Regions from separate parts of the Pantoea sp. nfd-35 genome, predicted to be linked through region 3. Evidence: predicted binding sites of a transcription regulator. Region 3 holds the regulator's gene; each other region holds the start of a gene.
The links. Region 3 encodes PurR, which represses purine synthesis genes. Its sites were predicted from a motif close to CANGCAAACGTTTGCNTG; they were not measured.

Region 1: the regulator PurR is predicted to act here: its motif matches at 1,884-1,901, upstream of P9J57_RS19290 (NCS2 family permease).
Region 2: the regulator PurR is predicted to act here: its motif matches at 1,211-1,228, upstream of glyA (serine hydroxymethyltransferase).
Region 4: the regulator PurR is predicted to act here: its motif matches at 1,321-1,338, upstream of P9J57_RS08190 (NCS2 family permease).

The regions. Positions count from the first base shown of each region.
Region 1 is NZ_CP122403.1:4,168,687-4,171,834, forward strand. It holds gene P9J57_RS19285 (Na+/H+ antiporter) at 1-299, opposite strand, end outside; gene P9J57_RS19290 (NCS2 family permease) at 444-1,793, opposite strand; gene P9J57_RS19295 (glutathione S-transferase family protein) at 2,131-2,796, opposite strand; gene soxR (redox-sensitive transcriptional activator SoxR) at 2,836-3,148, opposite strand, start outside.
Region 2 is NZ_CP122403.1:1,176,270-1,179,417, forward strand. It holds gene hmpA (NO-inducible flavohemoprotein) at 1-1,013, opposite strand, end outside; gene glyA (serine hydroxymethyltransferase) at 1,339-2,592, shown strand; gene P9J57_RS05635 (3-phenylpropionate MFS transporter) at 2,723-3,148, shown strand, end outside.
Region 3 is NZ_CP122403.1:2,489,244-2,492,391, reverse strand. It holds gene punC (purine nucleoside transporter PunC) at 1-162, opposite strand, end outside; gene punR (DNA-binding transcriptional activator PunR) at 272-1,177, shown strand; gene purR (HTH-type transcriptional repressor PurR) at 1,174-2,199, opposite strand; gene cydH (cytochrome bd-I oxidase subunit CydH) at 2,480-2,569, shown strand; gene P9J57_RS11575 (C40 family peptidase) at 2,634-3,148, opposite strand, start outside.
Region 4 is NZ_CP122403.1:1,755,521-1,758,668, forward strand. It holds gene P9J57_RS08180 (carbohydrate kinase family protein) at 1-494, shown strand, start outside; gene P9J57_RS08185 (response regulator) at 431-1,174, opposite strand; gene P9J57_RS08190 (NCS2 family permease) at 1,619-2,917, shown strand.

The sequences.
Region 1 (3,148 bases), 1.7 Mb from region 3:
ATTCCGACGACGGTAATCAGCACCAGCACCAGCGCCAGGCCAAGAATTTCCCGCCCGTAATGCAGAAACTCGCTAACCGGCGTTTTCCAGCCGTCAGCAAATAACAGCGGCGGAATAAATAAGACGAGGAACAGTTCCGGATCAAAATCCACATGCAGGCCGAAGTTAGGCCAGGCCAGTAGCGCACCGACGGCGATCTGCACCAGCGGTAGCGGGATTTGAAAAGGCAAGATACGTGCGGCGACCCCGGAGAGCGACACCACCAGTGTCATAATTAAAATAGTAAAAAAGATTTCCATGCTTTCCTTAGGCGGTTGTTATCTTCGAATCAACTATAAGTTAAAAGTGTAAAACAAACTGGCCAGGGCAGGAAAAGCAAGCCGTGCTTAAAAGACCAAAAAGCGGATAATTCCGGACGCTCCGCTGAACGTCCGGTTTGACAGTCAGATCGCCCAGCCTCCGGCATAAAAGGCGACTAACGCGGCGGCAATCACGACAGTGCCCACGTTGAGCTTACGCCACTCGCCCGCAAACAGACGGCCCACCACCAGAGTGGCGAACCCCATCATAATGCCGGTAACGATGTTACAGGTCAGCACGATAATCACCGCCGTGAGCAGGCCGGACATGGCATCAACGAAGTCACCGAAATCGATCTTGGCCACGTTGCTCAGCATCAACAGGCCGACATACATCAACGCTGGCGCGGTGGCGTAAGCCGGCACCAGGTATGCGATCGGCGACATGAACAGAATGACCAGGAACAGGAGACCCACAACGATCGCCGTCAGGCCGGTTTTACCGCCCGCCGCCGTACCGGCGGCAGACTCAATGTAGACTGCCGCGGGCGAAGCACCGACAAGGCCAGCAAACAGGCTACTGACGGAATCCGTGGTCAGCGCCCGACCACCGTTGATGATCTGCCCGTCTTTATCCAGCAGATTGGCCTGGCCCGCAACCGCGCGGATCGTGCCGGTGGCATCAAAGACCGCCGTCATCACTAGCGCCAGCACGCTGGGCAGCACCGCAGGCTGCAAGGCGCCCATGATGTCCAGGCTAAAGAGCTGTGACTCACCCTGCGCATCACGCAGGCTGGGCAGGGCAAACAGTCCCTGCCAGCGCACGGCCGGGTCGAACACCAGCCCCAGAGCAGAAATCGCGATAACGGTCAGTAAAATACCGCCAGGCACGCGGCGTTTTTCCAGGCCAAAAATGGCGGCCAGCCCCAGCAATGACATCATGACGGGGAACGACGTAAACTGGCCCAGGGCAACGGGTAACCCTGAGGCCGGATTTCTGACGACCAGTCCCACGTTGTCTGCCGCAATCAGCAGCAAAAACAGACCAATGCCGACGCCCGTTCCGTGCGCAACCCCCATTGGCAGATTGCGTAAGATCCAGGCGCGAATCCCGGTGGTGGAAATCAGGGTAAAGAGCAGGCCCATCAGGAACACGGCACCCAGCGCCACGGGTACGCTAATGTGCTGACCCAGCACAAGGCTGAAAGCGGTAAACGCCGTCAGTGAGATAGCACAGCCAATTGCCATGGGTAAATTCGCCCACAGCCCCATGATGATCGATCCCACGCTCGCCACCAGACAGGTCGCAACGAACACCGCCGTGGGTGAAAATCCCGCCTTACTGAGCATGCCGGGCACCACGATCACTGAATAAACCATGGCGAGGAACGTAGTCAGCCCGGCGACAATTTCCTGTCGCACGCTGCTGCCACGGGCCGAGATGGCGAACCAGGCATCCAGCTTTCCACCGGACGGGCGTGATTCAATTGACATAGTTGAGCCTCAAAAATTGTTGTAGTGGGATCGTGCGGTAACGGCCCTGACGTCCCTGGAAACCTGTCATCGCCAGCGGGCAGCCGGCAAAAGGCAAACGTTTACTTCGCCGCACAGAACGGGACGTCACGCTGCCCCGTTTAAAGGGGGCAGATTATCCGGCGTTTAACCGCCGTTTTTCAACCGCTGAGTGAGGATTGGTGACTATAAAGATCAGGTTGATAACATCAGGAATGCTCTTGATACCATCATTTAACATTCTGTCCGTCAGGATAAGGCGTCAATCACGAGAAGGCAGGCAAGAATGACGCCGGGCGGCGTCATCGGGCAACGTGCATCAGCCAGAAAGGTTAATCTCACCGCCTTGTTGAATAGCGCGCTGCCAGGCCGCACGCTGTTGCACGGTCGTTAACCATTTTTGCGTAGCGGGGGCATCTTTCAGTCCGGCGCGCTGGCTCAGCGCCAGAATAGGGAAACTCATCTGCACATCCGCAATGCTGAAGCGCTGACCCGCGAACCACGGCTGTGTTGAAAGGTGAGCTTCAATGACCTGCTTGTGCAATTTGAGTTGTTTATCCAGCCAGGCTTTCTGAACGCCTTTGCCCAGCGCCGCGCCCACGGGGCGAAGCAACCACGGCACCGGCGCGCTGCCAAGGCGGCCAAAAACCAGCTTCATCACCAGCAGCGGCATCAGTGAACCTTCTGCGTAGTGCAGCCAGTAACGCGCCTGTAGCTGCGCCTCTTCATCGGTGAGCTGCAGCCGCTTTTCGCTGTCGTATCTTTCTTCCAGATACTCAAGGATGGCCCCGGACTCGGCCACCACGCGATTGCCATCGGTGATCACGGGCGACTTCCCTAACGGATGCACTTTTTTTAGTGCGTCCGGCGCCAGCATCGTGGGTTCGCGCTGGTAGCGCTTGACCTGGTAAGGCACTTCCAGCTCTTCCAGCATCCACAGCACCCGGTGAGAGCGCGATTGTTCAAGATGGTGAACGGTGATCATCATGGTTCCCTGTGAGTGAATATGCTGCAAGTATAGACGTCACCTTGTCTTATGCAGGGAACCATCCTGCTCAGGATCGAGCAGTACCGCGCCAGAGCCCTGCTGGCCCAGCAGGTCGCCAGGGTTGCGCAGCGGGCAGTCACGCATTGATAAACACCCACAACCAATGCAGCCATCCAGATCGTTACGCAGGCGCGTCAGCGTTTCGATGCGCTTATCCAGTTCGTCGCGCCAGTGCTGCGTCAGATTGCCCCATTCCTGAGCAGACATCCGCTTATCTGCCGGCATGTTCTCAAGGCTGTCACTGACGCTGGCGAGCGGAATACCAATGCGCTGTGCAATTTTAATAATG
Region 2 (3,148 bases), 1.3 Mb from region 3:
TGCGCATCGTAGCGGCCTGCATCGGGTTCGTCCGGCTCGCGATACCAGATGTGCTGTGCAAAATCAGGAAGCAGGGCACCGGTGGTGGTCACTTCGTCTGCGAAGGCATGCTGTTTGCCATTTTCGGCGGCGTGAAGCCAGTTGACGGGCGCCAGATGCCGCTGTGCAGCCAGCGCGTGGAGCATTGCCAGCATTGGGGTTTGTCCAACGCCGGCGGAAATGAGCGTGACCGGCGTTGTCGGGCTAACCTGCAGGAAAAAATCGCCGTGCGGGGCGGCCAACTGCACTTCACTGCCGACTTCTGCATGCTGATGTAGCCAGCCGGACAGGATTCCCTGCGGCGCCTGTTTCACCGCAATACGGTACATTTTCTCGTTGCTCCCTGTGGTTAGTGAGTACTGACGAATTTGATGATATTCACAACCTGCGGGCTGCAAGTGAAGCGTCAGATACTGACCGGGTTTAAAGGGGGCAACCGGACCCCCGTCCACAGGCGTAAAAGTAAAGCTTTTAATCACGGCACTCTGCTGCTCAATCGCGCTGATGCGAAACGGCCGCGTCCCGCGCCATCCGCCTTTTTGCTGCTCCGATGCCTGATAAATCGCTTCTTCGCGCTGGATAAACACATCCGCCAGTACACCGTAAGCACGTCCCCATGCTGCCAGCACGTCATCACCGGGATTCAACAGGGTTTTGATGGTAGCAAGTAAATGCTCACCCACAATTGCATACTGCGCGGGCTGAATATTCAGGCTGGTATGTTTTTGCGCAATTTTTTCAACGGCCGGCAGTATCGCTGTCAGGTTTTCGAGGTTTGCGCCGTAGGCACATATCGCATTGAACAGGGCTTCACGCTGCCCGCCGTTACGTTGATTATTCATGTTAAAGACATTTTTTAGTTCAGGATGCTGAGCAAGCATGCGGTCATAGAAATGAGCAGTCAGATCGGGGCCGCAGGCGGCAAGGGCGGGAAGGGATGATTTCACGGTAGCAATAGTCTGAGCATCAAGCATGGCAACACCTCATTTAAAGTTGCATTTTAAATGCATCTTATGATCATTTCTTTCATGCTGTAAATCTCATGCTGGGTTTTACTGGCAGCAACTGGCCGGTTTTCGCGACAAAAGCGCAAAAAATCTTTTACAGAGTGAAAAAATGATATTGGCGGGCAATCGTTGCAAAAAAGGGATAAAAAGGCATGGCGTCTCGGTAGCCAAACGTTTGCGTAAAAAGAGGGAATTCACCCTACCTTACCCCGATAAAACGGTTTACACTGTCTGCCTTCGCCCTCAGGGGGCGTAAATTGCCGATTTAAAGATAGCCAGTCAGGAGATGCGGATGTTAAAGCGTGAAATGAACATTGCCGATTATGATGCCGAGTTGTGGCAGGCGATGGAGCAAGAGAAAGTGCGTCAGGAAGAGCACATTGAACTGATTGCTTCTGAAAACTACACCAGCCCGCGTGTTATGCAGGCGCAAGGTTCTCAGCTCACTAACAAATATGCCGAAGGCTATCCGGGCAAGCGCTACTACGGTGGCTGCGAATACGTAGACATTGTTGAACAACTGGCTATCGACCGTGCTAAAGCCCTGTTTGGCGCTGACTATGCGAACGTGCAGCCTCATTCTGGTTCTCAGGCTAACTTTGCCGTTTTCACCGCGCTGCTGCAGCCAGGCGATACCATTCTGGGCATGAACCTGGCACACGGCGGTCACCTGACACACGGTTCACCGGTTAACCTGTCGGGCAAACTGTACAACGTTGTGCCTTACGGCATCGACGAAACCGGTAAAATTGACTATACCGAGCTGGCCGAGCTGGCACAGACTCATAAGCCTAAAATGATCATCGGCGGTTTCTCGGCGTATTCCGGGATTTGCGACTGGGCTAAAATGCGTGAAATCGCTGACAGCGTTGGCGCATGGCTGTTTGTGGATATGGCGCACGTTGCCGGTCTGATTGCTGCGGATGTTTACCCTAACCCGGTTCCACATGCACATATCGTGACCTCCACGACGCACAAAACCCTGGCTGGTCCGCGCGGCGGTATCATCCTGGCGCAGGGCGGCGATGAAGATCTGTACAAAAAGCTTAACTCAGCCGTCTTCCCTGGTGGACAGGGCGGCCCGCTGATGCACGTGATCGCCGGTAAAGCCGTGGCCTTCAAAGAAGCCATGGAGCCTGAGTTTAAAGCCTACCAGCAGCAGGTCGCCAAAAACGCTAAGGCAATGGTAGAAGTGCTGATCGCGCGTGGCTATAACATCGTATCAGGCGGCACCTATAACCACCTGTTCCTGATCGATCTCGTCAGCAAAAACATGACCGGTAAAGAAGCCGATGCCGCACTGGGCCGCGCGAATATCACCGTAAACAAAAACAGCGTGCCAAACGATCCGAAAAGCCCGTTTGTCACCTCTGGTGTTCGAATTGGTACGCCTGCCGTTACGCGCCGTGGCTTTAAAGAAGCAGACGTACGCGAACTGGCCGGTTGGATCGCGGATGTGTTAGACAACATCAACGATGAAGCCACCATTGAGCGTACCAAGCAGAAAGTACTGGATATCTGTGCGCGCCTGCCGGTTTACGCATAATCCTTTCTGTTGAAAACACAGTCTGACAAGAGGATGGCCATGGCCATCCTTTTTTATTGCCTGCATAACCCGGCTCTGACAAAGTAACGACCACATATCATTGCCTGGACGCATCATTGCTGGAGGGAACATGGCAATCGGCTCCGCCAAGTGGCTTGGACTAAGCTACTTCACCTACTTTTTCTGCTACGGCATTTATCTTCCTTTCTGGGGCGTCTGGCTCAAAGGTGTGGGCCTGAATGCTGAACAAATTGGCCTGCTATTGGGGTGCGGCATGGTGGCGCGCTTTGTGGGCAGTTTATTCATCGCCTCTCAGGTTAAAAATCCCGGACAATTGATTACGGCATTACGCCTGCTAGCCCTGCTGACCTGCTTTATTGCGGCGGGCTATTGGGTTGGGCAGCAGTGGATGTGGCTGCTGTTAGTCATGACCGGTTTTAACCTGTTTTTCTCGCCGCTGGTTCCTTTAAGCGATGCACTGGCCGCCACCTGGACGCAGCAAATTGGCCTTGCCTACGGGCCCGTTCGCTTGTGGGGTTCGCTGGCGTTTGTGATC
Region 3 (3,148 bases):
AAAACCCGCCAGGAACAGGCTCATACTGGCGCTGATCATCCCGGCGGAGGTGTTAAAACTTTGCTGCATGGCCCCGAAGGCGGGCAGGTACATATCGGTGGCCAGAAAGCCCAGCATACTGAGCACGGCAAGATAGGGAATGAATCCTTTAGAAGCTGACATCTGATTCTCATTTTTTTGCAGGATAAACGCGGGGCAGTGTAAAAGCTGTACTTCATACTGTGAAACGGTAAAATTTGCCTGTTGCTGTTAAAAAATTTAAAGGCAGGATATGTGGTCTGAATATGCGCTTGAAGTGGTTGATGCGGTCGCGCGTGGCGGCAGTTTCAGTGCCGCGGCCCAGGAGTTACACCGTGTGCCTTCTGCCATAAGCTATACCGTTCGCCAGCTTGAAACCTGGCTGGCGGTACCGCTGTTTGAACGGCAGCACCGGGAGGTTGTTTTGACACCTGCGGGCGAACATTTTGTGCGAGAAGGCCGCAGCGTCATCAAAAAAATGGATGCCACGCGCCGTCAGTGCCAGCAACTGGCCAACGGCTGGCGAGGGCAAATCGCGATTGCGGTGGACTGCATTGTGAAACCGCACCGAACCCGTCAGTTCGTCAGGGATTTCTATCGCCACTTTCCGGATATGGAGCTTCACATCAGTTATGAAGTGTTTAACGGCGTATGGGATGCGCTGGCTGACGGAAGAGTCGAGGTCGCAATAGGCGCGACTCAGGCGATTCCGGTGGGCGGGCGGTTTGCTTTCCGCGATATGGGAACCCTGAACTGGCGCTGCATCGTCGCGCGGGAACATCCGTTAACCCAGGTCGCCCGGCTGGATGATGAGGCGTTGCGCAACTGGCCTTCGCTGGTGCTGGAAGACACCTCGCGCGCGTTACCGCGCCGTATGACCTGGGCTCTGGATAATCAACGCCGACTGGTGGTGCCTGAATGGCAGACCGGGCTGGACTGCGTCCGGGCCGGGCTGTGCGTCGCAATGGTGCCGGGGCACTTAGCCCGCCCGCTACTGGACAGCGGCGAAGTGACTGAACTTAACTTGCCCCAGCCTTTTCCAGAAAGTCCCTGCTGCGTCAGTTGGGCGGAAGATCGCGCATCACCGGCATTGGGCTGGTTGCTCAATTACCTGGGTGATGCGCAAACGCTCAATCAGGAGTGGTTGAGCGAGGATTAGCGACGGTAGTCGCGATAGGGACCGTAGCCTACAGAGCGTCGCTCAATCAGTGTCGGATGCACTTCGATGGTTTGCGACTCTTCACGCTTGCTGGTAATGCGGTCCAGCAGCATCTCCAGAGCCTTCTCCCCCAGTTGCGCTTTTGGCTGGTGCACGGTAGTCAGTGCAGGCGTGAAATAGCGTGCGTTGCGCACATTATCGTAGCCAATCACCGAAATATCCTGCGGGACGCGCAGGCCCATTTCATCGGCGGCACAGATAGCGCCCATGGCCATAATATCGCCACCGCAGAACACCGCGCTTGGGCGCTGCTTCTGCGACAGAATTTGCTGCATAGCCTGATACCCGGATTCAGGCTCGAAATCGCCCTGCACAATCCACTCTGAACGCGGCTGAATACCGGCTTCTTCCAGCGCCTTGAGGAAACCGGCATGACGGCCACCACCGGTGTTACGTTCCATTTGCCCTGGAATGGCGCCAATATCGCGATGCCCGCGTTCGATGAGGTAGCGGCCGGCCAGATAACCGCCCTGAAACGCATTATCCAGCACCGTGTCAGTAAAATCGGCACGGGATTCGCCCCAGTCCATGACCACCATGGGAATATTGCGGTTGGCTTCCAGCATTTGCAGCAAATCATCCGGGTACTCAGAACACATGACCAGCAGCCCATCGACGCGCTTCTGCGCCATCATCGAGAGGTAGGCACGCTGTTTTTGCAGGTCGTTATGCGCGTTGCCTAAAATCAGGGTGTAGCCTTTATCAAAGCAGTGATTCTCCACGGCTTCAATAATTTCAGCGAAATAGGGCGCCTCGCTGGAGGTGGCCAAAAGGCCCAGCGTTTTGGTGTGATTCACCTTCAGGCTGCGTGCTACGGCGCTGGGTGAATAATGTAATTCCCGAATCGCTTCCCAGACCGCTTCGCGGGTATCTTCTGCGACAAAGCGCGTCTTATTGATGACGTGAGAAACGGTTGTGGTAGAGACGCCTGCACGTTTCGCCACATCTTTAATTGTTGCCATGAAAATCGAACTCCCGGGCTTATCTAACCTGTTGATAAGCATGTTGTTAAACGTTTGCGTCAGCGGACGGTTATTTCTGCAAAAAAATCGTTTTTCTGACCGGTTATGGGGCATCGGGGCAGGAAATAACGGTTGAAAAGGGTGCTGACGCAACCGATGTTGCGCGCTGTTGCGCAACAAAGAGGGGATTCTAACAAGGCTGCGCGGATAAAACGAGATTTTTACCCACGCGTGTGGGAAAATGCTTAACCCCTACTAAAATTGTGCCTAAGGAGTTGTGATGAGTACCGATCTGAAACTGTCATTGATGACCACGGCGGCTGCACTGTTGATGATTATTGCGTTCAGCTTTACCGCCATTCTGAACTAATAAAAAAGCCGGGAAGGTTTCCCTGTCCCGGCTGCGTTCCGTCGGTATGACGGAGGAGTGACGTTTAGCGAACGGTTTTTGGCGTCATGACGCGACGCGCACCAATATAGTGGCGCTGCCAGTAATCTTCGCTTAACGCACTGATTTGAATGTCCTTTCCGGTACGCGGTGACTGAATAAATTTACCGTTACCCAGGTAAACACCCACGTGGTCGGCCGTGCCACGTCCGTTGATGCGGAAAAACACCAGATCGCCTTTCTCCAGCGCTTCCCGATTCACCGGCGCGGCATCCCGCAGGTGATACATTTCATTTGCAGTACGCGGAATTTTAAATTTCACCACATCTTTGTAGGCGTACCACACCAGGCCGCTGCAGTCGAAACCGGTATGCGGCGATTTTCCGCCCCACTGGTAGCGCTTGCCCAGCTGTCCCATCAGTTTTGCCATCGCCGTTTCACGTGCTTTTTGATAGCGCTGACGGTGTGCGTTGCTCATTTTGATGGTGCCGGTATCCTTGCTGTCCGCTTTCGCCACCTTCACCGCGCGTTGATGACCATAGCGTTTCTTGCTGGTGGCGT
Region 4 (3,148 bases), 730 kb from region 3:
AGGTATTGCCTGCGTTGCGCTGGTTAGATTACCTGGTTATTAACGAACTGGAAGCCCAGGCGTTGTCTGGCGTCGTTTTGCGGGATGATAACGGTATTCAACCACCCGCAGCCTTTTCCCTGGCTGCACAGTGGCTGGCCGGGCAGGGGGTGCGTCAGCGCGTGGTGATACACGCGCCCGAAGGCGCATGGGGGCAGGAAGTCGGCGGCGAGGGCATCTGGCAGCCTGCGTGGCAGCTGGCACCCAACGAGATTGTGGGCAGCGTTGGCGCAGGTGATGCATTTTGTGCGGGTGTACTGTATGCCAGCCATGAAGGGGATGACATGCTGTCAACGCTGCAACTTGCGCACACCTGCGCCCGGTTTAATTTGCGCGCGGCCAATGCAATCGACGGTATTCGTCCACTGACCGACATGCAGCAGTGGATGGCTCAGGCCGTTTGCGTGGAGAGCCGCAAACCTTCAGGTTTGACCACGTCCGCCGAGAAAACATAACCCAGCCCACGAATCGTGCGGATCAGGCCGGGCTGATGGGGATTTGCTTCGATTTTCCGCCGCAACCGCATAATCAGCACATCGATGGTGCGGTCAAACACGTCCATCGTTTCGCTGTGGGTGAGTTCCAGCAACTGGTCGCGCGTCAGGACCTTACGCGCGTGCCGCACCATCGCGCGCAGCAAGGTATATTCACCCTGCGTTAACGGCACGGTTTCTCGCTGTGGATTAAGCAACTGGCAGCGCGTTTCATCGAGCAGCCAGCCATTAAAGCGCCATCCCTCATGGTCAGTTTCCGGCAACACCACGCGCCCGCTGCGCCGGAGAGCCGCCCGCGCCCGCGCAACCACAACGCGTGGATTAAAGGGCTTGGCAATATAATCATCCGCCCCCATCTCCAGGCCTACCACCATTTCCGCTTCCGAACCCATACCCGTCAACATAATCACGAGAATATCAGGCCGCAGTCGCTGCAGCTGCTGCAAAACCAGTAAACCGTTGGTGTCGGGCAACATCATATCAAGCATAACCAGGGAAATATCCGGATGTTCGCGCACCCTCGTCAGGGCATCTTTCCCCTGATGGCAGCGATAAACCAACAACGCATGTTCACTGAGTGCGTCCTGCAACAAATCGCAGACGGCATGATCGTCATCCACCACCAAAATTGCTGGCTTCATCTTGTGACCTCAATGTTACTGAAGGGTTAAATGCGAGTTTACACATTCCAGCATGGCCTGCTGATTGATGCAGCTGAAACGTGACCAGCGTCGCCTGACAAAATGCTGAAGCGTGCGGAAACGCATAATTTTGCCGGGCAGGGGGGAAGGAAAACGATTGCGCGTTCAGGGGGCAATGCACCATAATCGCGCCCTGATCTGGTTCAGAATTATCTTAAGGCTCGCTGACGTGTATCCAGGTAATCGATTGCGTATCAGGCTGGCACAGCGATTGCTTTAGCCTTTGCAATTGCTCATGTGACAAAGGAAAGCGAAAACCGTATTTCGGGTGGTCGGGCTGGCATGCGACAGCACTGGCGGCCCCTCAGTATCACAACAAACAGCATGACCATAACCTTGGCAAGAGAACGCGCACCTGAGTGACGTCTCTATCATCGAGAGATAATGATGTTAGAAAAACTATTTAAATTAAAAGCGCACAACACAACTGTACGCACTGAAGTCATCGCCGGTATCACCACCTTCCTGGCGATGGCCTACATTCTGTTTGTTAACCCCAGTATTTTGGGTGCAACCGGCATGGATAAAGGGGCTGTTTTTGTCGCGACCTGTCTGGCAGCCGCAATTGGTTCGGTGTTAATGGGACTGATTGCCAACTACCCGATTGCGCTGGCACCGGGCATGGGGCTGAATGCTTTTTTCACCTATACAGTTGTCTTGCACATGGGCTACAGCTGGCAGATTGCGCTGGGCGCGGTATTCCTGTCCGCAGTGATTTTTTTCGCCTTATCGATATTTAAGATTCGCGAGTGGATTATCAAGAGCATTCCGCTGCCGCTGCGCGCCGGTATTGCCGCAGGGATCGGTCTCTTCCTGGCGATTATCGCGTTGGAAGGCGCGGGTATCGTTGTGGATAATCCGGCTACCCTGGTGGGGATTGGCGATCTGACGAAGCCGGGCCCCTTACTGGCGATGTTAGGGTTTATCATCATCGTGGTACTGGAAGCGCGTCGCGTCACGGGCGCGGTCTTAATAGGCATTCTGATCATCACCTTTATCTCGATGGGCATTGGTCTGACGAAATTTGGCGGTGTATTTTCTGCACCGCCTTCAATCGCACCAACGTTCATGCAGTTGGATATTGCGGGTGCATTTAACGTTGGCTTAATTAGCGTGATTTTCGCGTTCTTGTTCGTGGATGTGTTTGATAACACCGGCACGCTATTGGGTGTAACCAAACGCGCCGGGCTGGCTGACGAGCAGGGCAATGTGCCCAAAATGGGACGCGCGCTGGTTGCGGACAGTGCGGCTGCGCTGTTTGGTTCGCTGCTGGGCACCTCTACGACCACCAGTTATGTCGAGTCTGCCGCCGGAGTGAGCGCAGGCGGTCGTACCGGCCTGACGGCGATTGTGGTTGCGGTGCTTTTCCTGCTTGCGCTGTTCTTTTCTCCTCTGGCGTCAAGCGTGCCGGTTTATGCCACCGCGCCAGCATTGCTGTTTGTTGCGGTTTTGATGACGTCCGGGCTGGCCGAAATTGACTGGAAAGACATCACCACTGCTGCCCCGGTAACCGTGACCGCGCTGACGATGCCGCTGACCTACTCCATTGCTAACGGTATTGCCTTTGGCTTTATTACCTGGACCGTGGTGAAGTTGCTCAGCGGACGCACCAAAGAGATTAATGCGGCACTGATTGTTCTGTCTGTATTATTTGTGATTAAGCTCGGCTGGCTGAGCGCCTGATTAATCCAACCGTTACAGCATATTGAATATGCTGTAACGGTTTTAACATTAGAACTTAAAAAGCGTTTGCGGTTGTTTTCTCTGTTATTTTCCATCATTGTGCGCACCCTTCCAGAATATCGATCTACGCCCTTTTCTTCGCGCGGCCGTGCTTTTATTCTTTGACTCAACATTGTGAATAAAGGAAAAGAACAATTCCCATTTTATTTTTCCTTTTTATTCAATCAGGTA